4 regions of the Streptomyces sp. NPDC000345 genome follow, and region 1 is predicted to be linked to each of the others. Evidence: riboswitches for the same ligand, from Rfam matches in the RefSeq annotation. Region 1 holds a riboswitch; each other region holds the start of a gene.
What was found. Region 1 has a riboswitch for cyclic di-AMP ahead of ACFY30_RS22025 (M23 family metallopeptidase). Riboswitches for the same ligand answer to the same signal wherever they lie in the genome.
Positions count from the first base shown of each region.

Region 2: it holds a riboswitch for cyclic di-AMP, as region 1 does, so the genes downstream of both, ACFY30_RS36455 (peptidoglycan DD-metalloendopeptidase family protein) here and ACFY30_RS22025 (M23 family metallopeptidase) in region 1, are expected to answer to the same signal.
Region 3: it holds a riboswitch for cyclic di-AMP, as region 1 does, so the genes downstream of both, ACFY30_RS03955 (transglycosylase SLT domain-containing protein) here and ACFY30_RS22025 (M23 family metallopeptidase) in region 1, are expected to answer to the same signal.
Region 4: it holds a riboswitch for cyclic di-AMP, as region 1 does, so the genes downstream of both, ACFY30_RS09935 (transglycosylase family protein) here and ACFY30_RS22025 (M23 family metallopeptidase) in region 1, are expected to answer to the same signal.

Region 1 covers NZ_JBIAZE010000009.1:21,671-28,698, forward strand. The annotation lists gene ACFY30_RS22020 (aldo/keto reductase) at 1-797, opposite strand, end outside; gene ACFY30_RS22025 (M23 family metallopeptidase) at 903-1,937, opposite strand; cyclic di-AMP (ydaO/yuaA leader) riboswitch at 1,945-2,112, opposite strand; tRNA gene ACFY30_RS22030 (tRNA-Met) at 2,359-2,432, opposite strand; gene ACFY30_RS22035 (dihydrofolate reductase family protein) at 2,495-3,622, opposite strand; gene ACFY30_RS22040 (MarR family winged helix-turn-helix transcriptional regulator) at 3,702-4,223, shown strand; gene ribA (GTP cyclohydrolase II) at 4,355-4,981, shown strand; gene ACFY30_RS22050 (serine hydrolase domain-containing protein) at 5,081-5,932, opposite strand; gene ACFY30_RS22055 (hypothetical protein) at 6,097-6,426, shown strand; gene ACFY30_RS22060 (hypothetical protein) at 6,588-6,794, opposite strand.
Region 2 covers NZ_JBIAZE010000022.1:126,644-133,671, reverse strand. The annotation lists gene ACFY30_RS36475 (helix-turn-helix domain-containing protein) at 1-239, shown strand, start outside; gene ACFY30_RS36470 (DUF6126 family protein) at 236-358, shown strand; gene ACFY30_RS36465 (tyrosine-protein phosphatase) at 390-1,187, opposite strand; gene ACFY30_RS36460 (alpha-galactosidase) at 1,408-3,495, shown strand; cyclic di-AMP (ydaO/yuaA leader) riboswitch at 3,765-3,957, shown strand; gene ACFY30_RS36455 (peptidoglycan DD-metalloendopeptidase family protein) at 3,962-4,930, shown strand; gene ACFY30_RS36450 (DUF6250 domain-containing protein) at 5,223-5,930, shown strand; gene ACFY30_RS36445 (SGNH/GDSL hydrolase family protein) at 6,057-6,842, shown strand; gene ACFY30_RS36440 (TetR/AcrR family transcriptional regulator) at 6,933-7,028, opposite strand, start outside.
Region 3 covers NZ_JBIAZE010000001.1:849,198-856,225, forward strand. The annotation lists gene ACFY30_RS03935 (ABC transporter permease) at 1-466, opposite strand, end outside; gene ACFY30_RS03940 (ABC transporter ATP-binding protein) at 453-1,391, opposite strand; gene ACFY30_RS03945 (outer membrane lipoprotein carrier protein LolA) at 1,442-2,689, opposite strand; gene ACFY30_RS03950 (polyprenyl synthetase family protein) at 2,911-3,921, opposite strand; cyclic di-AMP (ydaO/yuaA leader) riboswitch at 4,322-4,547, shown strand; gene ACFY30_RS03955 (transglycosylase SLT domain-containing protein) at 4,551-5,012, shown strand; gene ACFY30_RS03960 (HAD family hydrolase) at 5,022-5,846, opposite strand; gene ACFY30_RS03965 (GNAT family N-acetyltransferase) at 6,194-7,028, shown strand, end outside.
Region 4 covers NZ_JBIAZE010000003.1:534,367-541,394, reverse strand. The annotation lists gene ACFY30_RS09955 (exopolyphosphatase) at 1-908, opposite strand, end outside; gene ACFY30_RS09950 (DUF501 domain-containing protein) at 905-1,510, opposite strand; gene ACFY30_RS09945 (septum formation initiator family protein) at 1,535-2,011, opposite strand; gene eno (phosphopyruvate hydratase) at 2,151-3,440, opposite strand; gene ACFY30_RS09935 (transglycosylase family protein) at 3,796-4,497, opposite strand; cyclic di-AMP (ydaO/yuaA leader) riboswitch at 4,502-4,671, opposite strand; gene ACFY30_RS09930 (transglycosylase family protein) at 4,877-5,872, opposite strand; gene ACFY30_RS09925 (cytochrome P450) at 6,093-7,028, opposite strand, start outside.

The DNA of each region.
Region 1 (7,028 bases):
ACCGTGGCGACCTCGGCGCCCCGGGCCCCGGCGACCTCGTCGAGGGCGGCGAGGACCCGCCGGCCCCGCTCGGAGTCGAGGTGCCTGGCGGCGCCCGCCGACCGCCGGCTCTCCACGGTCGTACCGGGCCGGTACTTGCCGGTGAGGAAGCCGGAGGCGAGGGCGAAGTAGGGGACGGCCGCGAGGCCGGAGCGGGCGGCGAGGTCCTGGAGGGCGCCCTCGTAGGTGTCACGGGAGACCAGGTTGTAGTGCGGCTGGAGGGCCACGTACCGGGCGAGGCCCTCGCGGTCGGAGAACTCCAGCGACTCCTGGAGCCTCTCGGGCGTGATGTTGGAGGCGGCGATGTGCCGCACCTTGCCCGCCTTCACCAGCTCGTCGAGCGCGCCGATGATCTCCTCGACCGGCACCTCGGGCTTGTCGAAGTGGGTGTAGTAGAGGTCGATGTGATCGGTGCCGAGGCGGCGCAGGGAGGCGTCGGCGGCGGCCTTGATGTTCGCGGCGGTCAGGCCGGGGTACTCGGGGTGCTGGCTGACCTTGGTGGCGACGACGATGTCGTCACGGTTGCCGCGGGACGTGAGCCAGTTGCCGATGATCGTCTCGGACTCGCCTCCGCTGTTGCCCTCGGCCCACGAGGAGTAGGAGTCGGCGGTGTCGACGAAGTTGCCGCCGGCGGCGGTGTAGGCGTCGAGGACGGCGAAGGAGGCCGCCTCGTCGGCGGTCCAGCCGAAGACGTTGCCGCCGAGGGAGAGGGGAAAGACCTCGAGGTCGGAGGAGCCGAGCTTGCGCAGAGAAGTCATGTTCTACGTCAACAGCGGGCTCGGAGCGGGCCATTCCGGCATCGTGCGGACAACGTGTGAACGCCGTCCGCCCCGCAGGCCCGCCGCACGGTCCGGCGGGCCGGCTCAGGGGTTGAGGCCCTTGCTGCGCAGCCAGGCCATCGGGTCGATGCCGTCGGCACTGCCGTTCGCGTGGACCTCCAGGTGGAGGTGGGCGCCGGTCACGTTGCCGGTGGCACCCACGCGGCCGATCACGTCACCGGTGGCGACCTTCTGGCCGACGCTGACGCTGATCGACGACTGGTGGCAGAACCACAGCTCGGTGCCGTCGTCCAGGGTGAGGATGGTGCGGTAGCCGTAGGCGCCGGCCCAGCCCGCCTCGGTGATGGTGCCGCTGTGTACGGCCTTGATGAGCGTGCCGGTGGGAGCGGCGAAGTCCAGGCCGGTGTGGTAGCCGGAGGACCAGAGGGAGCCGGCCTGACCGAAGGTCGAGGTGATGGTGTACGAGGAGGTCGGCAGCGTGTACTGCTTGGCCAGTTCGGCCAGGCGCGCGGCCTCGGCCTTCTCCCTGGCGGCCTCCTCGGCCTTCTCCTTCGCGGCGGCGGCCTCGGCCTCCGCCTCCTTCTCGGCCTTGGCGACGGCGGCCGCCTCCGCCTTGGCCGCGGCGGCCTCGGCGACGGCCTGGGCCTTGGAGGCGACCTGGGTCTGCTGCGACTCGGCCTGCGCCATGATCCGGCTGCGCAGCGCCTCACCGGCGTCGGCGGCGGTCCGGCTGCTGTCGGTGGCGGTCTCGGAGCCGAAGCTCGCGAGCGCCGGGGCGGCGTCCTCGGCGGGGTCGTCGTCGGAGATGAGGGAGCCCACGCCGGGCAGGTCCGGCATGGAGATGGAGACCGGGGCCTTGCCGGTGTTGGCGCTGGCCATGCCGCCGGCGCTGACGGCGGCTATGACGCCGACGCCGAGAACGGTGGAGCTGCGGGCGAACCCGCCGCCGCGCTGCTTGGCGACCCGGTGCTTGCCCCGGACCGGGCGAATGGACTCCGCGGTGGGGTTCCATTCCTCCCAGGGGCCCTCGTCGGTGCGGTAGCCGCCGTAGCCGTAGGTCTCGGCGGACCGCTGGCTCGGCACGAACGGGGCTTCTGGGGCAGGCCGGTTGGACGCCACGCGGGCGCACTCCTTTCCTTCCGTCGCCTACCGGGTTAGCTGACGGGTTCGGAGCGGGAAGGTCTCCTACGCGCGTATACCGTTCGTGACTCTGCGAGTTCACGGCGGCTTCCGCGTGATTCACCCCAAGGTGGTGGTTCCCCGGTTCCCTTGCGGGATTCGGCGCGTGCGCACGGAGCCGCCTCTTGTGACGGCTGGGACGACCGCGCTGCGTTATCGAACGTTAATAGACCCGGGCACGGGTTTCCAAGCTCTTCGGCTTGATCAACTACATTTTTGGCCTGGACCTTTCAGGCCATGACCGTTGAAAAACGGGCGAGTTGACCGGAAAGCACAGCGAACGCACAGCCGTCGACCGGGAGATCCCGGAAACACACCGAGGGCCGGAACCCTGAAAAGGATTCCGGCCCTCAGCCTTCAGTAGCGGGGACAGGATTTGAACCTGCGACCTCTGGGTTATGAGCCCAGCGAGCTACCGAGCTGCTCCACCCCGCGTCGGTATGACACCAGTGTACGTCATCTACGGAGCTGATTGTTCATGGCCGGTGCGACCCCCGTCACACCAGGTGCCGGTTGGGCTCCTTCGCCCGCTCGGCGTACTCCGGGAGGACGACGACGTCGGCCCCCTCCGCACCCAGGAGGCCGATGCCGTCGGCGGCCGTCACGAAGGTGTCCGGCTCCTGCCAGGCGGTGACCACCCGGCGCACGCCCGCGTCGAGGATGAGACGGGCGCAGGGCAGCGGGCGGGAGGAGCGGCGGGCGCAGGGTTCCAGGCTGCTGTAGACGGTGGCCGTGGCCAGGCGGGGGTCGGCGGGGTCGAGTTTCGCCAGGGCGGCCTCCTCGGCGTGGACGACCGGGTCACCGGCCTCGCGGGAGTGGCCGCGCGCCAGTTCCGTCCCGTCGGCGGCGACGATCACCGCGCCGACGCTGAACGCGGTCCGCGAGGGCGGGCACAGGGCGGCGAGTTCACAGGCGAGGGCCAGCCAGCGGCGGTCGGCGGCGGAGGGGAGCCGGCCGGTGCCGGGGGCGGTGGGCTCGTAGCGCATGAGCACCACGTCCTCGATCCGCCGGGTCTCGGCCAGGCGCAGCCGGCCGCCCTGGTAGGCGCCGGGACCGAAGAGCCGGGGTGCCTCCGGGTCGCCCACGAACAGCGGGGCGAGGACGAGTTGGAGTTCGTCGGCGAGGCCCTGCTGGAGAAGCTGGGTGTGGATGGTGCCGCCGCCCTCGACCATGAGCCGCCGTACGCCGCGCGCGTCGTGGAGGTGCTGGAGGAGCCGGCGCCAGTCGAGGTCGGGGCCGAGCGGGACGACGTCCGCGGCGATGCCGAGCGCCCGGGCCCGCTCGGCGCCCCTCTCCGTCGTGTAGAGGACCTTGTCGCCGCCGGTGTGCCAGAAGTTCGCCGCCGGGTCGAGGTCGCCGGAGCCGCTGACGGTGACCTTGAGGGGGTACGGCGGCCGGCCCGCGGCGACGCGGGCCGCACGGCGCTCGGCGGAGTTCACCAGCAGGCGCGGGTTGTCGGCGCGGAGGGTGCCGGCGCCGACGAGGATCGCGTCGACGGAGGCCCGTACCTCGTCGACGCGGTCGAAGTCGGCGGGGCTGGAGAGGAGCAGGCGCTCGGGGGTGGTGTCGTCCAGGTAGCCGTCGAGGGAGACGGCGGCGGACAGCAGGACGTACGGGTGGGGCATCGGCGCGGTCTCCCCGGCTCGGTCGACTCGGTGGACGGCAGGTCTTGGTTCAAGTTTGAAACAAACCTACACTGGGTGCATGACGACCCGCTGGCTCACCCCCGAGGAGCAGCGCGCCTGGCGCGCGTACGTCGCCGGATACCTCCTCCTGGAGGACGCGATCGACCGGCAGCTCCAGCAGGACGCCGGCATGCCCCACCTGTACTACTCCATCCTCGCCCATCTCTCCGAGACACCGGAGGGGCGGCTGCGGATGACGGATCTCGCCGAGCGGCTGAAGATCACCCGCAGCCGGCTGACGTACGCGGTGACCCGGCTGGAGAAGGACGGGATGCTGCGGCGCGAGGAGTGCCGCTGGGACAAGCGCGGCAGCATCGCGGCCCTGACGGAGGAGGGCATGGCGGTGCTGGAGAACGTCGCGCCCGGCCATGTCGACACGGTCCGCGCCGCGCTCTTCGACCGGCTCACGCCCGAGCAGGTGGGGCAGCTGGAGGAGATCTTCACACAGGTGGTGCGGGGGTTCACGGGGAACGGCGAGGAGACCGCGCCCGAGGAACTGCCGTGGCGGCGGCGGTCGTCGCCCTGTTCCGGGAGCTCATGAGTCACACCGCGAACCAGTTGCTTCAAATTTAAAGCAAGGGTAGGGTCTCGACTCGCCGGATCTGTTTCAAATCTGAAGCAGGCCCCGGCAGTGCTCCGACGCTCACCGTTCACCGGACCCGGGAGACCCGCATGCCCGACACCCCCGCCGCCACCCAGCGCGCCCGCGTCCGGGTACCGCTTCGCTTCCACGACGGCTACTCCGTCGACGCCGAGCTCGTCACCTTCCACGGCCTGGCCGACGGGCAGGAACACGTCGCCGTCGTCCTCGGCGAGCCGGGACCCGTCCCGCTGGTCCGGCTGCACTCCGAGTGCCTCACCGGGGACGTCTTCGGCTCCGCCCGCTGCGACTGCGGCCCGCAGCTGCGTGAGGCGGTCGAGCGCATCGCCGAGACGGGCGGCGTCCTGCTCTACCTCCGTCAGGAGGGGCGCGGCATCGGCCTCTACAACAAGCTCGACGCGTACGCCCTGCAGGACCAGGGCCTGGACACCTACGAGGCGAACGCCGCCCTCGGACTGCCCGAGGACGCCCGCGACTACACCGCCGCCGCCCAGATGCTGAGCGCCCTGGGCGTCACCAGCCTGGACCTGCTGTCCAACAACCCCGACAAGGCGGACCAGTTGCGGGCGCTCGGCATCGACGTCCACGACCGCGTCCCGACGGGCGTCTTCACCACCCCGCACAACGTGCGCTACCTGCGCGCGAAGGTCCTCCAGACCCAGCACACCCTGCCGCTGGCCCAGCTCAGCGCCGGCTGAACGGGAACCCGGCGGTCCACCGACGCGCCCGATGCCGGTGCGGGGCGGTGCGCCCCCGCACCGCCCCGCACCGCATGGCCGTGTCGTCCGGCCCCCGCCTCACCGCGGGCGTGCCGTGCGCAGGTAGTCCAGGCCGGCGCGGTCCGTCACGTCGGGGGTGCCGCTCAGCCGGTGGACCACCGTCCACCGGCCGTCGGGGACGGCGCCGGCGAACACGGAGGCCGTGCCGGTCGCCCCGTTGTGCCAGATCACGGGCAGCGGCCCGGTGCGCTGCCAGCCGAGGGCGGGTTCCCCGAGCGAGCGGTCGAGCACGAGGCCCGTCAGCACGCGTGACAGTGTGCGGGGGCTTGCCCACAGGCCGCCCGCGGGCAGGATCGCTCCCGTCATGGTCCACGGTTTCGCGGTGCGGCCGAGCATCCCGGTCGGCAGCAGTCGGGTGTGCTTCGGCGGCCGGGAACTCATCGCGTCGCGCTCCAGGCCGAGAGGGGCCAGGACATGCAGGGCGACGAGGTCGTCGTACGCCTGTCCCGTGGCGGCGGTCAGCACCGCCCCGAGCACCGCGTAGCCGAGGTTGGAGTACTCCTCGTGCTCTCCGGCGGGGACGGTGACGAGACGGTCGAGACCGGCGAGCAGTTCGTGGAGTCGCTCGTCGGTGAACGTCCTGTAGGGGTCGCGGCGGGTGATGCCGGGAGGGAGCCGGGGCAGGCCCGAGGTGTGCTCGGCAAGGTGACGCAGGGTGATGCCGGTCCCCGGCGGGACGTCGAGCCACCGTTCGACGGGGTCGTCGAGGGTGAGGGCACCCTGCCGGGCCAGCTGCTGCAGCACGGTCGCGGTGATGACCTTGGTGAAGGACCCCATTTCCGCGTACCTGTCGGGATCATGCCCGCCGGTGACGATCGGAGCCGTGTCGGAGCTGCCGATGACGCAGGTGGGGACCGGGCGCCGGGTCATCGGTTCACCGCCTGGGGTACGGCGGCGTCGACGGGGTTGCCGCCTGCCGGTGAGCCCTGCGCCGCCGTTGCGCCAAGGCCCCCGGCCCGCCTCCGTGCCCAGCGTTCGCCGAGGGCTCGGCCTACGCCCACGTCCCCGACGGCGACACAGCGGACCCGACCGCCATGGTCACGGCATGCATCGAGCGCTACGCGCCCGGATTCACCGACACGGTGATCCATCGACGCGGCATCAGCGGTGCCGCATACGAGGCATACAACGCGAACTATGTCGGCGGGGACATCGGAGCAGGCGCCATGACTCTCCGGCAGTCCCTCATGCGTCCGGTCCCGCGCGTCGATCCGTATCGCACTCCGCTGACCGGCGTCTGTCTGTGCTCCGCGTCCACCCCGCCCGGGCCGAGCGTGCACGGCATGTCCGGTTACCTCGCCGCGCTGTCCGCCCTCCGCCGCGAGTTCGGCATCCGGACGCCGCCGGATCTCGGAGCGCGCTGAGCGTCCGCGGACCGGCCCCGCCGGCCGGCGCTTCACTGACTGCTGGTCAGCACGCGCACCGGGCGCGCCGGATGGCAGTGGCGCGGCGTCCCCGCCTTCGCCGGGCCGGCACCCGCGGACCCACGGCGACACGCCACGGCCCGCGCGCCGAGCTGTGCTGATCACCCCGCGACCTCGGTGGTCTCGTCCTTCGTCCTGTCGGGGTAGATCAGCCGCACGCTCCCGCCGATCGCCAGGAAGCAGCCCAGCAGGAGGGCGAAACGCACGAACCTGACAGCACCCTCCCAGTCGGCCGCGGGCCCGAAGACCAACCAGAACGCGAGAGCCGTCCCCGCGACCAGAACCACCAGGCCGGCCAACCGACGCACCCCGTGCTCCATTCTTTTACGATCTTCGACCGGCCGTTCACTCTCATCACCGGCACATCGGACAGGGGCGGGACCGGGGACGACCGGCAAAGGCACCGCGGCCGATCCGCGGGCCATGAGCACATCCGCTCGCGCAAGGACCCGCACACGAAGCGGCGCCCGGGCCGACCGAAGCCGACCCGGGCGCCGCGTAGCAGGTCAGAGGGCATTTCCTCCCCCGCCGCCGGTAGGCCC
Region 2 (7,028 bases), on a different contig from region 1:
TCGTGCGGGTGCATCCGGGGGAGGAGTGGCTGCACGTGCAGCGCGGGCGGCTGCGGCTGCGCCTCGGGGACACCGTCCATCTGCTCGGGCCCGGGGACAGCGCGCACTTCGACTCGCTGACCCCGCACCGCCTCGCCGCGCAGGACCCCGACGGGGTCGAGCTGCTGTTCGTCCACACCCTGCTGCAGAGCCCCACGGCCACGCTGTGCCTGGGCCCGACCCCTGGAGAGACGCCATGACCGACATGGAGGAACGGTTCCCCCGCAGCCTCTGGATCCGGCTGATCATCTACATCGCCGTGGGCCACGTCCTCGCCGCGTTCATCTGGCTGCTGTTCGAGGTGGGGGCCAAGCAGTGAGCCGCCCGCGCGGGGCCGGCCTGCCGGGCCGTCAGTCGAGCAGGCGCTCGCGCAGCCGCTCCCGGGTCTCGGGTGCCAGCCCGAGGCCCCGCTCCAGATAGGTGTCGACGCCGCCCCAGGTCTCCCCGATGGTCTCCATGGCCGCCGCGAGGTACTCCGCCCGGGCGTCGAAGAGGGGGCTGAGCAGCTCCAGCACCTCGGGGGTGTAGGCGGTCGCCTGCGAGCCGTTGCGGCGTATCTTGTAGCGGCGGTGCTTGGCGTTGGACTCCAGGTAGTCCGCGAGGATGGCCTCGCGCTCCACGCCCAGGGCGAGCAGCGTCACCGCGACGGAGAGGCCGGCTCGGTCCTTGCCTGCCGCGCAGTGCATCAGGGCCGGGACGTTGTCCTCGGCGAGCGAGTGCAGCACGCGCGAGTGCTCGGCCGTGCGCTCCTTTATGATCGAACGGTAGGAGGCGATCATCCGGCCGGCCGCCTGTCCCTCGCCGAGGATCGCGCGCAGCTGGTCGATGTCGCCGTCGCGGACCATCTTCCAGAACTCGGCGCCCTCCGCCGGGTCCGACAGCGGCAGATTCACGTTGCGCACGCCCGGCAGCTCGACGTCCGGGCCCTCCAGCCTCTGGTCCGCCGCGTTGCGGAAGTCGAAGATCGTGTGCAGGCCCAGGGAGGACAGGAACGCGGCGTCCTCGTCGGTCGCATGCGCGAGATGGCCGCTGCGGAACAGCACGCCGTGCCGTACCCGCCGTCCGTCGACGGTCGGCAGACCTCCGACGTCGCGGAAGTTGCGGACACCGGCCAACTCGGGCTCGGTCGACGGGATCTGCTGCGTCACGGGGGCTCCCTCCCTGTCGGGCTCCGCCGACGCGGCTCGTGGTGGCCGGCGGGACCTCCTCGACCATACGACATGGATTCCCCGGGCAACGGTTGTCCACAGGTGCACGAATCCCCCGTCTCTGCAGGTGAACGGTTTCTCCACAGCCATTGCCGGGTGGGGCACCCGCATCCGATGATGTTGAGACTTGATCGCACCTGTTCGAATCAGTGGGGGTTTGATGCCCGAGACCGTGAAGCCCGAGATCGCCGCGGGCGGCCGCACCTGGCTCCTTTCGGGGCCCACGAGCAGCTATGCCCTCCATCTCACCGAGGCCGACGAGCTGGTGCACCTGCACTGGGGCCCGAGGATCGCGCTCGCCGACGCGGAGGCCCTCGCGGCCCTTCCCCTGCGGGGCCGCGCGTCCTTCGAGGCCGCCCTGGACGGCCACGAGGAGTACCCGGTGGAGGGCGGCCCCCGTTTCGTCCGCCCCGCCCTGTCCGTACGCACCGCCGAGCGGCGCGGCACCGAATGGACCTTCGAGACGTACGAGACCGAGGGCGCCGAGCTGCGGCTGCGCTTCCGCGACGCCGGTCTGACGATCACCCTGCACTACCGGATGCGGGACGACGTCATGGAGCGCTGGACGACCCTGCGCAACGAGGGCGCGGAGCCGCTGGAGCTGCTGCGCGCCGACTCCGCCACCTGGACCCTGCCCGAGCGGGAGGGCTGGCGGCTGTCGCAGCTGCACGGCCGCTGGGCCGCCGAGTCCCGGCTCGTCCGGGCCCCGCTCACCTACGGTGAGAAGGTCATCGGCAGCCGCCGGGGCCACACCGGCCACCAGTATCTGCCCTGGGTCGCCCTCGACACCGACGCGACCGAGGAACGCGGCGAGGTCTACGGCTGCGCCCTCGGCTGGTCCGGATCCTGGCGCATCGCCGTCGCCCAACTCCCGGACGAGCGCGTGCAGATCACCGGCGGCGCCGGTCACGACGACTCGGGCCTGCTGCGCCTGGCGGCGGGGGAGTCCTTCACCACGCCTGTCTTCGCCGGCCTGTGGAGCGACGGCGGCTTCGGCGGCGCCAGCCGCGCCTGGCACGCCTACCAGCGCGCCCATGTGATCCCGGACGCCGAGCGGGACCGGCCGGTGCTGTTCAACTCCTGGGAGGCCACCTTCTTCGACATCTCGGAGGAGCAGCAGGCGGCCCTCGCCCGCCGTGCCGCGGAGATCGGCGTCGAGCTGTTCGTCGTCGACGACGGCTGGTTCGGCGCCCGCACCAGCGACCGTGCCGGACTCGGCGACTGGCACCCCAACCCGGACCGCTTCCCCCACGGCCTCAAGCCCCTCGCCGACCAGGTACACGGGCTCGGCATGCAGTTCGGCATCTGGGTCGAGCCCGAGATGGTCAACCCGGACAGCGACCTGTACCGCGCCCACCCCGACTGGGTGCAGTTCCAGCCGGGACGAAAGCGGACGGAGTTCCGCAATCAGCTCATGCTGAACCTCGCGCGCGAGGACGTCCGGGAGTATCTCTGGGGACAGCTCGACGGGCTCCTGTCCAGTGCGCCCATCGACTACGTCAAGTGGGACTTCAACCGCTGCTTCACCGACGCCGGCTGGCCGGACGACCCCTACCCGCAGCGTCTGTGGGTCGACCACGTGCGCGGCCTGTACGACCTCCTGGACCGGTTGCGGGCGGCCCACCCGGGCGTGGCCTTCGAGTCCTGCTCGGGCGGCGGCGGACGGATCGACCTCGGCATCCTGAGCCGCACCGACCAGGTGTGGACCTCCGACAACACCGACCCGCTCGACCGCCTCGCCATCCAGCACGGCTTCAGCCAGATCCACCCCGCGCGTGTGATGGCCGCCTGGGTCACCGACAGCCCCAACACCCAGCTGAACGGACGGGTCAGCTCGCTGCGCTTCCGTTTCGTCAGCGCGATGGCCGGGGTGCTCGGCGTCGGCGGGGACCTGTCCGAGTGGAGCGACGAGGAGCTCGCCGAGGCCCGGCGGTGGGTGGACCTCTACAAGGAGATCCGGCCCCTCGTCCAGCACGGCGACCTGTACCGGCTGCGCCCCCCGGCGGGTGGGCTGAGCGCCGTCCAGTACGTCCGCGGCGACGAGACCGTGGTCCTCGCCTGGCTGGAGGCGCAGCGGTACGGCGAGCCCGTGCCCGCGCTGAGGCTGCGCGGCCTCGACCCGACAGCGTCGTACGAATGCCGCGAAACGGGCGAAGTGCACCGGGGGGCGGTGCTGTTGCACCACGGGCTGCGGGTCGCGCTGCGAGGTGACCTCGATGCGACGGTTATTCGTCTGTGTCGCATCTGAGGGTTCTGTCCGAATTGGATCCTTCGTTCCAACTCGCTCTGGAATAGGGGATCCTGGAGAGACGTCACGTGAGCAGCGTCATATTCGTGACCGTCCGTCGCCCGTCATGTTCACGTAATCCAAGGGCTTTTCAGGGATGTTGGGCGAAAAAGCGCGTGCCCGATGCACGCAGCGTCACCGGTAATTCTCACAGGGGATCAAGAGAAAGGAGTGAGCAGGGCAACCTCTGCTTGTTCCCGTGCGTCTGGGTCGCTTACGTTCCAGTCCAATCCGGACGGATGCCGAATCCTGCCGCCGCCCGGAGTCCGCACACTCACCCGTCACGGCAGGAGCGGGGGACCCACAGGTAGAACCGCCTGTTCTGGTCTCCGGAACAGGCTTGGGGTAAAGCCGCGCCTCGGCGCGGCCGGGCATCTCCAGTCCGCACCCGACAGCTCACCTCGCAGGCACCGGAGAGGAATTCGCCATGCCCGCGAAGGGTAAGCACCGCCGTCCGAAGACCCAGCGTTTCACCCGTTCCATAGCCGTCGCCGGAACCGGCGGGGCCGCGCTCGCCCTCCCGCTCATGGGGGCCACCGGCGCCCATGCGGCCACCCCTCAGTCGGTTTCCCAGTCGGCCGCTCAGGCCGTTTCCGGATCGGTCGCGGAAAACGCCGTACAGGCCGCTCCGGTGTCGCGGAAGTCCCCGGCTTCGAACGCCAGGACCTACACCGTGCGGGCCGGCGACTACCTCGCCAAGATCGCCGACGAGCAGAACGTCAGCGGTGGCTGGCAGAAGCTGTACGCGGACAACCGCGAGGCGGTCGGCGGCAACCCCTCGCTGATCCACCCCGGCCTCGAGCTGTCGATCGGCAAGGAGGCCGCGACCACCAAGTCCTCGTCCGGTTCGTCCGGTTCCTCTTCCTCCTCGTCGTCGAAGACCTCGTCGTCGTCGCCCTCCTCCCCGTCCTCCGGCTCGAAGGCCTCGGCGTCGTCCTCAGCGAAGACGACCGCCACGGCCGCCGGGAGCGGCGCCAGTGCCTCCAGCGGTTACACCCTTCCGGTGGCCGGCGCGACCGTCGGGACCGGCTACCGCGTGGCCGGCGGCATGTGGTCCAGCGGGTACCACACCGGCGTCGACTTCGTCGTCCCGACCGGCACCTCGCTCAAGGCCGTCGGCGCGGGCACCGTCGTCTCCGCCGGATGGGGCGGCGCGTACGGCAACCAGGTCGTCATCAAGCTCGACGACGGCTACTACGCCCAGTACGCCCACCTCTCCCAGCTCTCCGTCTCGGCCGGTCAGACCGTGACCGCGGGCCAGCAGATCGGCCTCTCCGGCGCGACCGGCAACGTGACCGGCCCGCACCTGCACTTCGAGATCCGCACCACGCCGAACTACGGCTCGGACGTGGACCCGGTCGCCTTCCTCCGCTCCCACGGCGTCACCGTCGGCTGACCTCCGCCGACGACCCCCGCGCGGCACGCCTGATCGCCTGACACGCAGCCGAAGGCCGGACCCCCGTCCCGGGGGTCCGGCCTTCGGCGTGCCCTCCGGGGTCCGGCCTTAGGCGTGCCCTCCGGGGTCCGGCCTTAGGCGTGCCCTCCGGGGTCCGGCCTTAGGTGTGCCCCCCGGGGTCCGGCCTTCGGCGTGCCCTCCGGGTTCCGGCGCGGTCCGACGGGTAGGGAGTAAGCGCTTTCTGCTCGTTCCCGCAGACGTCCCGCCGAAGCTCACTGAAGGAGCCGCCGCCATGACCACCACCCGTCGGGCCTTGGGAGTCCTCGCCGCAGGCGCCGCCCTCGCCGCCCTGGCCCCGGCCGGTCCCGCGAGCGCGACCCCCCGCCACCGCCGGCTGATCGCCCACGACGACTTCCGCCACGGGCTGCGCCGGTGGGCCGTGGAACTGGAGCAGGGCGGGAGCGTCACGGCCTCGCGCGGAGTCCTGGAGATCGACGTGCCCGCCGGGGCGACGGTCTGGTTCAAGCGGCCGCTCGAAGGGCCGTACGTCCTCGAATACGCCGCCACCCCCGTCTCCGCGGGCGGCGCCAACGACCGTGTCTCCGACCTCAACAACTTCTGGAACGCCGTCGACGTCCGCTCCCCGGACGACCTCTTCGCCACCCCGCGCGGCGGCTCCCTCGCCGAGTACGACCACCTCACGACCTACTACGTCGGCTACGGCGCCAACACCAACACCACGACCCGGCTGCGCCGCTACGTAGGCCTGGCGGGCGTGCGCCCGCTGATTCTCGACTACACCGAGCCGCTGCTCGTGCCGAACCGGCCGCACCACGTGCGGATCGTCTCCGACGGCTCCACGGTGAGGTGGTGGAACAACGGGCGGCTGGTCTTCGACTACGCCGACCCGCAGCCGTACACCCGCGGGCACTTCGCGTTCCGGACCACCTGGAGCCACTTCCGGATCAACAACTTCCGGGCCTGGTCCCTTATTCCCTGAGGGGCCAACTCTTTAGGAGTGGCTTATCTCACCGACCGTCAACCCCTGCCTACGGTCGCGTAGGTCACATTCGAAGGTGAATCATGATCTGCCGTGGCAGACGATTCGAAGAGTGACAACAGATCAGTGATCGGGTCGTACGTGGCGGTGGGGGACAGCTTCACCGAGGGCGTCGGCGACCCCGGGCCCGACGGGGCGTTCGTCGGCTGGGCCGACCGGTTCGCGGTGCTGCTCGCGGACCGGCGGCCCGAAGGCGACTTCGAGTACACCAACCTGGCCGTGCGCGGAAAGCTGCTCGACCAGATCATGGAGGACCAGCTTCCGCGGGCCGTCGAACTCGCCCCGGACCTGGTGTCCTTCTGTGCGGGCGGCAACGACATCCTCCGGCCTGGCACCGACCCCGACGAGGTCGCCGAGCGCTTCGAGAGCGCGATCGCCGCACTGACCGCCGCCGCCGGCACGGTCATGGTGACGACCGGCTTCGACACGCGGGGCGTGCCCGTGCTCAAGCATCTGCGCGGGAAGATCGCCACCTACAACGGGCACGTCCGGGCCGTCGCGGACCGGTACGGGTGTCCGGTGCTCGACCTGTGGTCCCTGAAGTCCGTGCAGGACCGGCGGGCGTGGGACGGCGACCGGCTGCACCTCTCCCCGGAGGGGCACACGCGGGTGGCGCTGCGGGCCGGGCAGGTGCTCGGGCTGGAGGTGCCGGCCGACCCGGAGCAGCCCTGGCCGCCGCTGCCGCCCCGGGGGACGCTCGAGGTGCGCAGGGACGACGTGCAGTGGGCGCGGGAGTATCTCGTGCCGTGGATCGGGCGGCGGCTGCGGGGGGAGTCGTCGGGGGACCACGTGACCGCCAAGGGCGCGTTGTCTCCCGCGGACATCAGGATGCGGATCGCCGCGGTGGCTTGAGGGGCGGGGTGCGGCGGGAGGGATTCACCCCGCCGCCCCTTCCCGCGCCCGTCCCCCGGAGGCTGCGCCCCCAGCCCCCGGTCCGGCCCGTCAAGGACCCTCGTCGTCGACCTCGGTGACCTCGGTGACCTCGGACGCCGGACGGGCCGGGGTGCTCAGCCCGAGTTCCCTCGTCAGCGTCTCTTC
Region 3 (7,028 bases), on a different contig from region 1:
ACACCGCCACGACGAGGGTGGCCACCAGGCAGAAGGCCAGCACGGTCGCGTATTTGACGAGGAGAAGGCGGGTGCGGCCGGCGGGGGCGACCAGCAGGTAGCGCAGGGTGCCGGCGTTGGCCTCGCCGGCGATCGCGTCGCCCGCGACGACACCGATCGCCATCGGCAGGAAGAACGGCAGCGTGGCGGCCAGCGCGGTGAAGACCAGGAACAGACCGTTGTTGGTGACCTGCGCGATGAAGGCCGGGCCGCCCTCGCCCCCTCCGCCGCCCGGTCCGGCGGGTGAGCCGTCACCCGTCTCGATCTTCACGGCGATACCGACCAGGACCGGCACGGCCGCCAGGACACCCAGCAGCGCGAGCGTGCGCCAGCGGCGGAAGGTGATGAGGAGTTCGCTGCGGAGGAGACCGAGGGACCACAGAGGGCTGGGCGCCCGCGCCTCCCGTACCGCGTCAGCCTGCGACATCGAACCCCTCCCCGGTGAGTGCCACGAACGCGTCCTCCAGGGAGGCCCGCTCGACGGCGAAGCCGCGGACGCGGACACCGGCCGTCACCAACGCGGCGTTCACCTCCGCGGGATCGCGTTCGGGGGGCTCGGCGGTGACCCGGTCCTCGGCGACGGCGACGTCCGCCGCGCCCTGCTCCTTCAGCACCCGCGCCGCCTCGGCCGTGTCGGGCGTGGTCACCACGAGCCGGCCGCGCGCGCCCGCCGCCAGCTCGGCCACCGCGCCCTGGGTGATCAGGCGGCCCTGCGCCATCACCGCGGCGTGCGTGCACACCTGCTCGATCTCGTCGAGGAGATGGGAGGACAGGAACACGGTGGTGCCGTCCGAGGCCAGCTCCCGCACCAGGGACCGGATCTCCCGCATGCCCTGCGGGTCGAGACCGTTGGTCGGCTCGTCGAGGACGAGGAGCCGGCGGGGCTGGAGGAGAGCGGCGGCCAGCCCCAGCCGCTGCTTCATGCCGAGCGAGTACGCCCTCGCCTTCTTGCCGGCCGCGGCCGTCAGCCCGACCCGCTCCAGCGCCGCGGCGACGCGGATGCGCCGGGTGCGCGGGTCGGCGGTCGGGTCGGCGGCGTCGTAGCGGAGGAGGTTGTCGCGGCCGGAGAGGAAGCCGTACAGGGCGGGTCCCTCGATCAGCGCGCCGACCTGCGGGAGCACGGTGCGCGCGGCCCGGGGCACGGGCTGCCCCAGGACGCGCGCGGCGCCGGACGTGGGCTCGATGAGGCCCATCAGCATGCGGATCGTGGTGGTCTTGCCGGAGCCGTTCGGACCGAGGAAGCCGAAGACGCTGCCCGCCGGGACGGTGAGATCCAGGTGGTCCACGGCGAGCTGGCCGCCACGGTAGCGCTTGGTGAGGGCATGGGTGTGGATGACGGGTTCGTCATCCATGGGCTCCCCCTTCGCACGCGTGCTGGGAACGGACAGGCTCCGTAGGGTACTTACTTCGCCGAGTCGGCCGCCTTCACCAGGGCGTCCTTGGTCACCGCGCCGACGTAGACCTTGCCGTCGTCCGTGACCAGGGCGTTGATCAGGCGGGTGGAGAACACGGTGCCGGAGCCGAACTTGCCGCTCACCTTGTCGCCGAACGAGCCGAGGAAGCCGCTGAGGGCACCGCCGGCGTCGGAGCCGAGTTCGGAGTTGAGCTCGGCGTCCGAGGGGACGCCCTCGCCGCCGGTCTTGAGGACGGCGACGGAGGTCCAGCCCTTGCCGAGGACGTCGAAGCCCTCGGCCTCCTCGGCGCCGGTGAGGCCGCCGAGGCCTTCGAGGTCCTCGTCGGAGGCGCCGGAGTGCCCCGGTGCCGCCTCGGCGTCGCCACCCTCGGTGACCTTCGCGCCCTTGGGCGGGGTGAAGTCGAAGGTGGAGGCGGCCGGCGCGGCGAAGGTGACCTGGGTGAAGCCCGCGTCCACGACGGCGGCGCCGCCGCTCGCCGGGGTCAGCGTGAACTTCAGCGGCATGCCGGTCTTCGCGTCCACCGCCACGCTGATCGCGCCGACCGTGGAACCGGACTGCTTCGGCTTGATCAGCAGTTTGTAGGCGTCGCGGCCCGCGACGTGCACGGTGCCGTCGACGGTGACGGACGTGGTGTCGTCGACCGCCTTGAGGGCGTCCTCGGTGAGGTCCTCGGGCGTGGCGGGTACGGGGGTCTGCGCCCCGTCCTCCGCGCTCTCGTCGGTGGTGGAGTGGTAGACCTCGTTGGAGGAGCTGTCGTAGCCCCACACGTCCTTGCCGTTGTGGACGAGGCTGTACTCGGCGGCGTTCTCCAGCAGGGAGAGCTTCTGCCGGTCGGGGCCGTCGGCGGCGACGCGCAGGGTGTGGGTGCCGGAGGCGAGTTCGGTGAGCTTGGCCGAGGGGTCGGCGGACGACCCGTCACCGCCGCCCGCGGCCCCGGAGAGCAGTCCGCTCTCCAGCCCGCCGAGGTCGGGCAGGCCCAGGTCGGTGCTGATCTTCACGGTGCCGGACAGCCGCTGCACGTCCGAGGCCGCGATCTTGTCGAGGAGCTGCTGTGCGGTGATCTTCGGCAGGTCCGGGTCACCGGAGTCGGCGAGCGCCGGGACCAGGCCGATCGTCGCCGCGGCGACGCCGATCACGGTGACCGGGACGACGTACCGCACGGCCTTGCGCCGCCCGACGCGCAAGTCGTCCGTCTCCCCGGCGGTCATGCTGTCGTCGGTTGCGTTCGGTGCCATGTGTGCCTTACCTCCGTCGTCGGCGGCGGCTGGTCATCTCACGTTGAACGTCCCACCCCGTGCCGCCATTCTCACCCGAATCGGTGAGGAGTGGTGTTTTCCGTGATGTCCATCTGACCAAATACGGCGTGATGAGGCGTCACCCCACGGACTCAACTCCGCGTACACCTGCGGTATGACACGGAGCGACGACGGAGTCCTCCGACCCGTAGGGGTCGGGGTCAGCCGGCCCGGTGGACCACCGCGTCGCACAGGCCCATGAGCGCGGCCTTCGCGTCGCACTCCACGAGCGGCGCCAGCGCGGCCCGGGCCTCCTCGGCGTAGCGCACCGTGTCGCGGCGGGCCTGTTCCAGCGCCGGGTGGGCGCGCAGCGCGGCGACCGCCTCGGCGAGCTTCGCGTCGTCGCTCAGGTCGGAGTCGAGGAGCTCGCACAGCGCGACGTCCTCGGGCAGGGCCTGCTGGGCCGCGCGCTCGCGCAGCCGCAGCACCGGAAGCGTGGGGACGCCCTCACGCAGGTCCGTGCCCGGCGTCTTGCCCGACTCGTGGGAGTCGGAGGCGATGTCGAGGACGTCGTCGGCGAGCTGGAAGGCGACGCCGAGCCGCTCCCCGTACTGGGTCAGCACGTCCACGACGGTCTCGTCGGCGCCCGACATCATCGCGCCGAACCGGCAGGAGACCGCCACCAGGGAGCCGGTCTTGCCGCCGAGGACGTCGAGGTAGTGCTCGACCGGGTCACGGCCGTCGACCGGGCCGGCCGTCTCCAGGATCTGGCCGGTGACCAGCCGCTCGAACGCCTCCGCCTGCACCCGCACCGCCTCCGGGCCGAGGTCGGCCAGGATGTGCGAGGCGCGCGCGAAGAGGAAGTCGCCGGTGAGGACGGCGAGCGAGTTGCCCCAGCGGGCGTTCGCGCTGGGCACCCCGCGCCGCACCGCGGCCTCGTCCATGACGTCGTCGTGGTAGAGGGTGGCCAGATGGGTGAGCTCCACCACGACGGCCGAGGGGACGATTCCCGGCGCGTAGGGGTCGCCGAAGCGTGCCGCGAGCATCACGAGCAGCGGGCGGAACCGCTTCCCGCCGGCCCGCAGCAGGTGCTGGGCCGCCTCGGTGATGAACGGCACCTCACTCTTGGTGGCCTCGAGCAAGCCTTCCTCGACAGCCGCCAGTCCGGCCTGGACATCGGCTTCCAGAGCCTGGTCCCGCACGCTCAGCCCAAACGGCTCGACGACGGTCACGAGGGGTCTCCTGTCTGCTGGTGTCTACTGGCGACTACGCGGTTTGTCGATAGGTCTCTGCGCTCACTCAAGTCAGCGTATCCGGTCATGTTTCGATCACCGCGAGCCCCCACGGTTACAGCCCGGCCGTATAAGGGTCCCCCCTCGGCATCGGCCCCTTAATAACCCGTTGAGGCTATTGCCCGATTAGCCCCTCTTGTGGATGCCGGTGAGTTGGCTCACTCCCCCGGGAAACAGGTTCCCCTCCGCCCCATTCCGATTCCTCTTCCCGCTCAAGCGAGTTGACGTTTGCAGCCACAAAGGATCAAGCACCCCATAGAGCGCAGACCAAGGTCAATAGGGCCGAACTGTGAATCCGCCACTTGTTCCGGACATGTGCTCTCGCATACGTTCCCGGCCTGTCGGGCGGACGCCGAATCCTGCCACCGCCCCGGCACCCACCGAGAACACCAGGGCAGGAGCGGGGGAACCAGGTAAGTCGCCGCACCGGGCGGACCCGGACATGTCTGTGGGCATGTTCAGGACATACCGGGACGGCTTGGGGTGAAGTCGTGTCCGCGAGGACCGGCCGGGCAGCTCCCGCCCGAACCCGACAGCTCACCTCGCAGGCGACGGAGAGGAACTTCGCCATGCCCGCTCAGCCCCGCCGCCTCGCCCGCGCGCTCGCCGTCGCCGCCACCGGCGTCACCGTGCTCGCCCTCCCGCTCTTCGGCGCGACCACCGCCTCCGCGGCGACCCCGACCGTGGCCACCGCCACCAGCCTCGGCTACGCCAACAACCTCGACGGCTGGATCCGCGCGTCGCTCCAGGTCATGGCGCAGCACGGGATCCCGGGCACCTACAACGGCATCTACCGCAACGTGCTGCGCGAGTCCTCGGGCAACCCGTCCGCCATCAACCTCTGGGACTCCAACGCTGCCGCCGGCACCCCGTCCAAGGGCCTGCTGCAGATCATCGACCCGACCTTCAACGCGTACCACGTGTCCGGCACCTCCTGGGACCCGTACGACCCGGTCGCGAACATCACCGCCTCCTGCAACTACGCGGCTGCGCGGTACGGCTCGATCGACAACGTGTTCGGCGCGTACTGAGCCGAGCCGCTAGGGACAGAGACGTTCGAGGACGACGGCGACGCCGTCGTCCTCGTTCGACGTCGTCACCTCGTCGGCGACCGCCTTGAGCTCCGGGTGGGCGTTGGCCATCGCGACACCGCGGGCGGCCCAGTCGAACATCGGGATGTCGTTGGGCATGTCCCCGAAGGCCAGGGTGTCCTCGGGCCGCAGGCCCAGGTGGTCCGCGGCCAGGGCCAGTCCGGTCGCCTTGGTGACCCCGCACGGCTGCAGCTCCACCGTGCCGGGCCCCGACATGGTGACGGTGGCGAGCGAGCCGGCCACCGCCCGGGCCGTCGCCGCCAACTCGTCGTCGGACAGGGTGGGGTGGCGCAGCAGCACCTTGCTGATCGGCTCGCACCACAGGTCGCGGCGCCGCTCGACACGCAGGGCGGGCAGGGTCGGGTGCGGCATCCGGTAGCCCGGCTCGATGAGCGTCAGCCCGTCGACGCCGTCCTGGTCCACGGCCGCGTACACCGGCCCGACCTCGGCCTCGATCTTCTCCAGGGCGGTCTCCGCGAGTTCCCGGTCCAGGGTGACCGACCACAGCAGGCGGTCCGCGGCGGCGTCGTACAGCTGCGCGCCCTGTCCGCACACCGCGAGCCCTGTGCCGTGCAGGCGGTCGAGCAGCGGGCGCACACGGGGCGCGGGGCGGCCGGTCACCACCAGGTGGCGCGCGCCGGCGGCCGCGACCCGCGCGAGCGCGTCGAGCGACCGGTCGGAGAACGTGTCGTCGCCGCGCAGCAGCGTTCCGTCCAGGTCCGTGGCGATGAGGGAATACGCGATGCGCTCGGCATATGCGGTGGGTGCGGCCATGATCAGAGAATACGGATCCCGCACCCGCCGGACTCGACGCGAACCGGACCAGGACGGAGTCCGGCCCTCTTGTGTCAACTCCCCTTCTTTTGTTGACCGATCGCTGTTGATGACCGGGATGGTGGGGATCGGCACGGCGGGAAACGACGGGAAAGGGCCGGGAGCGGCCGGAAACGGCGAGAAACGGGTTTCCGCCGTATCGCCGGGTAGCGACCGGTTGAAGGCCTCTGCACCGGTTGGCAACAACATGCTCCGCTCCCTACCGCGCGCCCGGTCTGGGACGGTACCGTCCATGTGTCCAGGGGGGACTTGATCGGGGGGTCAGGTTGAGCAGTGGGCGTATCCGTGTGCTGAGGCCGGCTGATCTCGGCGAGGGGGAGCGGGAGCGGTGGCGCGCACTGCGCGCCGCGTCGACAGCGCCGCGCAACCCGTTCATGGAACCGGAGTTCACCGACGCCGTGGGCCGCGTGCGGCCACACGCACGGGTGGCGGTGGTGTACGAGGGGCGCGAGCCGGTCGGCTTCCTGCCCCATGAACGGGGCCGGCTCGGCCGGGGCCAGGCCCTCGCGTACGGCGTCTCGGACGCGCAGGGTGCCGTACTGGCCCCGGGCCTCGGGCTGAACGCCGACGAACTGATGCGGGCCGCTTCCCTGTCCAGCTTCGCCTTCGACAACCTGGAGGCGGAACAGGGTCTGCTCGTACCGCACGCGGCCGCGGAGTACACGTCCTACGTGATCGACGTGGAGAAGGGCTACGAGACGTACGAGTCCGTCCTGCGGGCCCAGTCGCCGAAGTTCCTGAAGACGACCCTCGCCAAGGAGCGCAGGCTCGGCCGCCAGGTCGGCGAGCTGCGGTTCGTGTTCGACGAACGCGACCCGGCCGCGCTGCGCACGCTCATGGCCTGGAAGTCGGCGCAGTACCGCAGGACCGGCCGCCGGGACCGGTTCGCACAGGACTGGATCACCCGGCTCGTGCACACGCTCCACGAGACGCGCGCGCCGGAGTGCTCCGGCACGCTGTCCGTCCTCTACGCCGGCGGCAAGCCGGTCGCCGCCCACTTCGGGCTGCGCTCGGCGACCGTCCTGGCCTGCTGGTTCCCGTCGTACGAGACGGCCTTCTCGAAGTACTCGCCGGGTCTCGTGCTGCATCTGCGGATGGCCGAGGCGGCCGCCGCCGAGGGGA
Region 4 (7,028 bases), on a different contig from region 1:
TCGTGCTCGCTCACGACGACCTCCTCCGCGCCGATCCGCTCCATGATCGCCAGCAGTACGAGGGCGCCCGCCGCGATCACGTCCACCCGGCCCGGGTGCATCGACGGGACCGCCGCGCGCTCGGCGTGCGTGGAGCGCAGCAGCCACTCGGTGATCTCGCGGACCCTGTCGTGCGAGATGCGCGAGTGGTGGATGGCCGCCGAGTCGTACGCGGGGAGGTTCTGGGCGATCGCCGAGACCGTGGTCACGGACCCCGCGAGGCCCACCAGCGTGTGCGCCTCGCGCAGCGGGACCGTCTCCTCGGCGAGGTCCAGGGCAGCCTCGACGTCGGCGCGCAGGGCCGCGATCTGCTCCGGCGCCGGCGGGTCGGTGACCTTTCCGTCCACGACCAGGTGGCGCTCGGTCATCCGCACACAGCCGACGTCCACCGAGCGGGCCGCGCCCACGTGCTCGTCGCCGACCACGAACTCCGTGGAGCCGCCGCCGATGTCCACCACCAGGTAGGGCCGGGTGAGGTCCGCGCGGCCCTTCAGTTCCTTCGTGGCGCCGGTGAAGGAGAACTCGGCCTCCTGCTCGCCGCTGATGACCTCGGGCTCGACGCCCAGGATGTCCAGCACGCCCCGCACGAACTCGTCGCGGTTCTCGGCGTCCCGGGAGGCGGAGGTGGCCACGAAGCGCAGCCGCTCCGCGCCGAGCTCCTTGATCACCGCCGCGTACTCGCGGCAGGCGGCGAAGGTCCGCTCCAGCGCCTCGGGCGCCAGCCGGCCGGTGCGGTCGACGCCCTGGCCGAGGCGGACGATCGTCATCCGGCGGTCCAGTTCGACCAGTTCACCGGTCTCGGGGTCGGCGTCGGCGACGAGGAGGCGGATCGAGTTCGTCCCGCAGTCGACGGCTGCGACCCGGGTCACCGCTCGTCTCCCTCGACCGGCCCGAAGGCGAGGTGACCGGCGCCGTCCTCGGACGTCTCCACCTGCCGGCCCTCGCCGGAGGGCGTCCCGGGAAGCGTCACGCACGCCCCCTTGCGCCACCACTGCGGCAGCAGGGCGAGCGCCTCGTCGCCGAGCGGGTTCACACCCGGGCCCGCCGCCAGGGAGTGCGCCACGAGCACGTGCAGGCACTTCACGCGGTCCGGCATGCCGCCCGCGCTCGGGAAGCCCGTCAGCTCCTCGATCTCGTCCCGGCGCCGGATGTAGTCCTCGTGCGCGGCACGGTAGGCGGCGGCCAGCTCCGGGTCGGTGCCCAGCCGTTCGGTCATCTCCTTCATCACGCCGTTCGCCTCGAGGGTGCCGATGGCGGAGTTCGCCTTGGGGCACGTGAGGTAGTACAGCGTCGGGAAGGGGGTGCCGTCGGGCAGGCGGGGGGCCGTCTCGACGACGTCCGGCTGGCCGCACGGGCACCGGTGCGCGATCGCGCGCAGCCCGCGCGGCGGTCGGCCGAGCTGCTGCTTGAAGGCCTCGACGTCCGCGTCGGTGGGCTCGGTGCGCGGGGTGGTCGGCGGGGGCTTTTCCATACCTGTCTTTCTACCTGCACGGTGTCACTGGTCGGACGCGTCGGACTTGTCGACGCCGTCCCACACGTTCGAGTACCAGGGGCGGTCGGCCGCCCCGTGGTCGGCGCGGGTCTTGGTGGCCGCGTCCGGGTCGATCACGACAAAGCCGGTCTCCCCCGGCATCACATAGTGCAGCCGCTCCCGGATCTGCTGCTCGGCGTACGCGTCGTCCTGCCAGCGCGCCTTGAGGTCGCGCAGTTGCTCGACCCGCTCGCGGGCCTGCTCCCTCTCCCGCTCCAGGTCGGCGATCTCGGCACGCTGGGAGACGTACTGCCGCATCGGGTAGGCCAGGGCCACGATCAGGGTGCACAGGACCAGCGCGAGGAGCGCGGCGCGGCCGGTGAGGCGGGAGCGGCGGGCCTGTCGCCTGGTCTGGGAGCGGTAGACCCGGGCCGCGGTCTGCTCGCCGAGCAGCCGCAGTCTGGTCGCGGTGGAGAAACGGTCCCGGTCCTTCACGGCCATCGGCTCTGCGCCTCCCCTTTCCACACACGCGTACGTCCCCGCACACGGTACGGGACCGAGTACGGGGACGTACGTACGACTGGCTCGCGCCGACCCCGCTCGGGTCGGGCCGGGGGACCTCCACGGCCCCCCGCCGGGCCTACTGGTTCGCGGAGCGGAACCGCGGGAAGGCGCTGCGGCCGGCGTACACCGCCGCGTCGTCGAGGATCTCCTCGATGCGCAGCAGCTGGTTGTACTTGGCGACGCGCTCGGAGCGGGCCGGGGCGCCGGTCTTGATCTGGCCGCAGTTGGTGGCGACGGCCAGGTCGGCGATGGTGACGTCCTCGGTCTCGCCGGAGCGGTGCGACATCATGCACTTGAAGCCGTTGCGCTGGGCCAGCTCGACGGCGTCCAGGGTCTCGGTGAGCGAACCGATCTGGTTCACCTTCACCAGCAGCGCGTTGGCCGCGCCCTCCTCGATACCGCGGGCCAGACGCTCGGGGTTGGTGACGAACAGGTCGTCACCGACGAGCTGGACCTTGTCACCGAGCTTGTCGGTGATGGTCTTCCAGCCCTCCCAGTCGTCCTCGAACAGCGGGTCCTCGATGGACACGAGCGGATACGCCGCGACGAGCTCGGCGTAGTACTCGGTCATCTCGGCGGCGGAGCGGTCCTTGCCCTCGAAGGTGTAGGAGCCGTCCTTGTAGAACTCGGAGGCGGCGACGTCGAGCGCGAGGGCGATCTGCTCGCCGGGGGTGTAGCCGGCTTCCTTGATGGCCTCGAGGATGAGGTCGAGGGCCTCGCGGTTGGAGCCGAGGTTCGGGGCGAAGCCGCCCTCGTCGCCGAGACCGGTGGACAGGCCCTTCGACTTCAGGACCTTCTTGAGGGTGTGGTAGACCTCGGTGCCCCAGCGCAGGGCCTCGGAGAAGGACTCCGCGCCGATCGGGGCGATCATGAACTCCTGGATGTCCACGTTGGAGTCGGCGTGCGAGCCGCCGTTCAGGATGTTCATCATCGGCACCGGCAGCAGGTGCGCGTTGGGGCCGCCCAGGTAGCGGAAGAGCGGGAGGTCGCTGGCCTCGGAGGCGGCGTGGGCGACGGCGAGCGAGACGCCGAGGATGGCGTTGGCACCGAGGGAGCCCTTGTTGTCGGTGGCGTCCAGGTCGAACATGGCCTGGTCGATCAGGCGCTGCTCGGTGGCGTCGTAGCCGACCAGCTCCGGGCCGATCTGCTCGATGACGGCGAGGACGGCCTTCTCGACACCCTTGCCCTGGTAGCGGCCCGGGTCACCGTCGCGGAGCTCGATGGCCTCGAAGGCGCCGGTGGAGGCGCCGGAGGGAACGGCGGCACGACCCGTGCTGCCGTCGTCGAGGCCGACCTCGACCTCGACCGTGGGGTTGCCTCGGGAGTCCAGGATTTCCCGGGCTACGACGACGTCGATGGACGGCACGAGCATCTCCTTCTTGGGATGTGACGCTGGTTGTGCGGGGCCCGCGGGCCATGTCGGCCTTTGGTGAGCCTTGCGACTAGAGCCTAACCGCCCCGGGGCCGTCGGCAGCCGACCGACCGTCCCGTGGACAGACTGACCGTACACATTGTTCCTGGCCGGAACAAAGACCGGGGACGGAACTCGGGCGAACAGATGGCGAAGAACGGCCGGAGGGCAGAAAAAAACCCCGCCCCGGTGCGTACGGGGGAACACGCACCGGAGCGGGGAGCCCGTGGGGACGGGGGTGACCCTCACGAGGCCTTCAGTGTGCGGGCCTCGGTTGTGAGGATGCTGTGGGCCGGCCAGGAGCCAGGTGTCACTTCAGGTGCAGCTGCTGGCCCGGGTAGATGAGGTCGGCGTCCTCGACGATGTCCTTGTTCAGCTGGAACAGCTTCTGCCAGCCGCCCTTGACCTTGTGCTTCTCGGCGATGGTGCTGAGGGTGTCGCCCTTGACGACCTTGTACTCGCCGTCACCCTTCTTGACCTTCTTGCCGGTCGGGGTGGTGACCGTCTTGGAGGCGGCGGGGCGCTCGGCGGAGCGGGAGGCGCTCTGCTGCTCGGTCGAGCGCGTGGTGGTGCCGCTGCCGGAGGAGGAGCCGGTGGAGCCGCTCGAGGAGGAGCCCGTGGAGCCGCCACCCGAGTACGGAGTGTTGGACAGACCGGTGCCGCAGACCGGCCAGGCACCCTTGCCCTGGCCCGCGAGGACCTTCTCGGCGATGGTGATCTGCTGTTCCTTGCTGGCGAGGTCGGCGCGCGCGGCGTAGGCGGTGCCGCCGTACGCGGCCCAGGTGGAGGCCGAGAACTGCAGGCCGCCGTAGTAGCCGTTGCCGGTGTTGATGGACCAGTTGCCGCCGGACTCGCACTGAGCGACCGCGTCCCATTCGGAAGCGGTGGCGGCGGAGGCGTTGCCGGCCGCCATCAGCGGGGCGGCGATGGCGACACCGGTGACGCCGGCGAGTGCGGCGGCGCGGGTGGCCTTGTTCGGACGACGGTGCTTGCCCTTGCCGGAAAACAGCATGGATCGATCCCCTCACCGACGCCTGCGAGGTGAGCTGTCGGGTTCGGGCCGGTTGAGTTGCCCGGCCACGCACCTCACGGTGCGCGGCTTCACCCCGAGCCGGTTCCGGCGGTCATCCGCCGGGTCCGGCACTTACCTTGGGTCCCCCGCTCCTGCCTACGGCGCTTGACGCGACGACTGTTCCCGGGGTGCCGCTGGCAGGATTCGGCGTTGCGGCGGCCGGGGCTCGGGTTGCCGAGCGGTCATGACCGTAGACACGGGATCCGGGGAATTTCAAAGACGATCACGACTTCTGAGACTCATCCCACACTTTCACCAAAGCGGACATTAGCCACGAAGTGGGACGTGAACTCCCGGTGTTTTTCTGGGTGTTCCAGCCCTATTCGACCCCGGTGTCCAGGGTCTGACCGGGGGTGATGTCGCTCGGGTCGGGACCGATGACGTCCTTGTTCTCGGCGTAGAGCGCACGCCATCCCCCGTCGACACCAAGGGAGTCGGCGATGGTGATGAGCGAGTCACCCTCCTGGACGACGTAGGTGGACGCGGCGTGCCGGCCGGAGGAGGCGGTCCTCGTGCCGCCCGCGGCACTCTCGTCGGCGGTGGTGCCGCGATGGCGGCCGGAGCCGAGCGAGCCGGTGTCGACGAGGCTCCAAGAACCCTCCGCCTGCACCGTATTGTCCGAGTCGTCCCCTTCCGGGGTCGCTGTGGGCGAGCTGTCGGCGCCCTGTGAGCCCTCCGAGCCGCCGCCCGAAGTGTCGGACTTGCCGGAGTCGTTCGCCGCGGAGGACGAAGAGGACGAAGGGGACTCCGAGGCCGAACCAGCCCCATCACCGGAGGAGTCGGACGGACTCTCGCCGGAGTCGCCGGAACCGGCCGAGCCGTTGGAGTCGCCGGACTTCCCGGAATCGGACGATCCCTTGGACAGGTCGGACAATCCGGAGGACACGGACGAGTCGGACTCGCCGCCGGCGACTCCGGTGTCCACTCCGACCGCGCCGCTCTCCTTGGTGAGCCCGGACGTCAGGGCACAGGTGCCCCAGGCGCCGACACCCTCCTCCGCGAGGAGCTGCTGGGCCACGGCTATCTGCTGGTTGCGGCTGGCCAGGTCCGGGCTGGCGGCGTAGTCGAGTCCGCCGTACGCCTCCCAGTCCTCCTGACTGAGGCCCAGACCGCCGTACTCGCCGTCACCCCGGTCGGCGCTCCAGGAACCGCCGGTCTCGCACTGCGCCACCTTGTCCCAGACTGCGCCTTCTGCGGCGCTCGCGCCGCCGGCCGCGAACAGCGGGATGGCGATGGCGGAGCCGGTCACTCCGGCCGCGACGAGGAGGGCCGGGGCCTGACGGGGGCGACGGTGACGACCGTTCCCGGAGAGCATGCGGGGGCCTTTCTTTGGACAGCGGCAAACGGCGCGGCGTGCGAGTGAGCACACACGGGTTCGCCGCGCTAGCGAGTGAACGTATCGGCAGACGATCACTTGTCACAAGTTAATGCCGCGCAGATCACGTGAAGATCACAGACTTGAGGGTTGGTCACCTTTGTTACGCGAGACGGTCACAATCCGGCTGACCCACGATCAGATGGCGATCAGCCACTGGTCAGTCACGGACCGGAGTGAACTCCACGGGCAAGGTGCGCAGTCCGCGCATGATGAGCCCGCCACGCCACCTCAAGTCGGCCGGGTCCGCGGCGAGTCGGAGGTCGGGGAGACGGGTGAGGAGGGTGGCCAGGGCGGTCTGGCCCTCGAGACGGGCGAGGGGGGCGCCCAGGCAGTAGTGGATGCCGTGGCCGTAGCCGAGGTGCTGGTTGTCGCGCCGGGAGAGGTCGAGGGTGTCGGGGTCGGTGAAGCGGGCGGGGTCGCGGTCGGCGGCGGCGAGGACGACGAGGACGGGGTCGCCGGGGGCGATGTCCTGCCCGCCGAGGGTGAGGGGTTCGGTGGCGAACCGCCAGGTGGCGAGTTCGACGGGGCCGTCGTAGCGGAGCAGTTCCTCGACGCCGGTCTCCAGGAGCCCGTGTTCGCCCCGGGCCAGGGACTGCTGGAGCCGGTCTCGCTGGCCGCGGTGGGTGAGGAGGGCGTAGGTGCCGTTGCCGATGAGGTTGACGGTCGTCTCGAAGCCGGCGAAGAGAAGGATGAAGGCCATGGCCGCGGCCTCGTTCTCGGTGAGGTGCTCGCCGTGGTCGAAGGCGCGGATGAGACCGGAGATGAGGTCCTCGCCCGGGACAGGTTCCGCGGGGAGCTCCGCGCGCTTGCGGTGGATGAGCTCCAGCAGATAGCCGCGCATCTTCTTCACCGACCGCGCGACACCGCCCCGGGGGCCCTTGCCATGACGGATCATCATGCCCGCCCAGTCCCGGAAGTCGTCCTGGTCCTCGCGGGGGACGCCGAGGAGGTCGCAGATGGCGTAGATGGGCAGGGGGAAGGCGAAGTCGTGGATCAGGTCGGCCTCGCCCTTCCCGGCGAACCGGTCGATGAGCTGGTCGGTCAGCTCCTGCACCCGGGGCGCGAACTCGGCGACCCGGCGCGGTGTGAACGC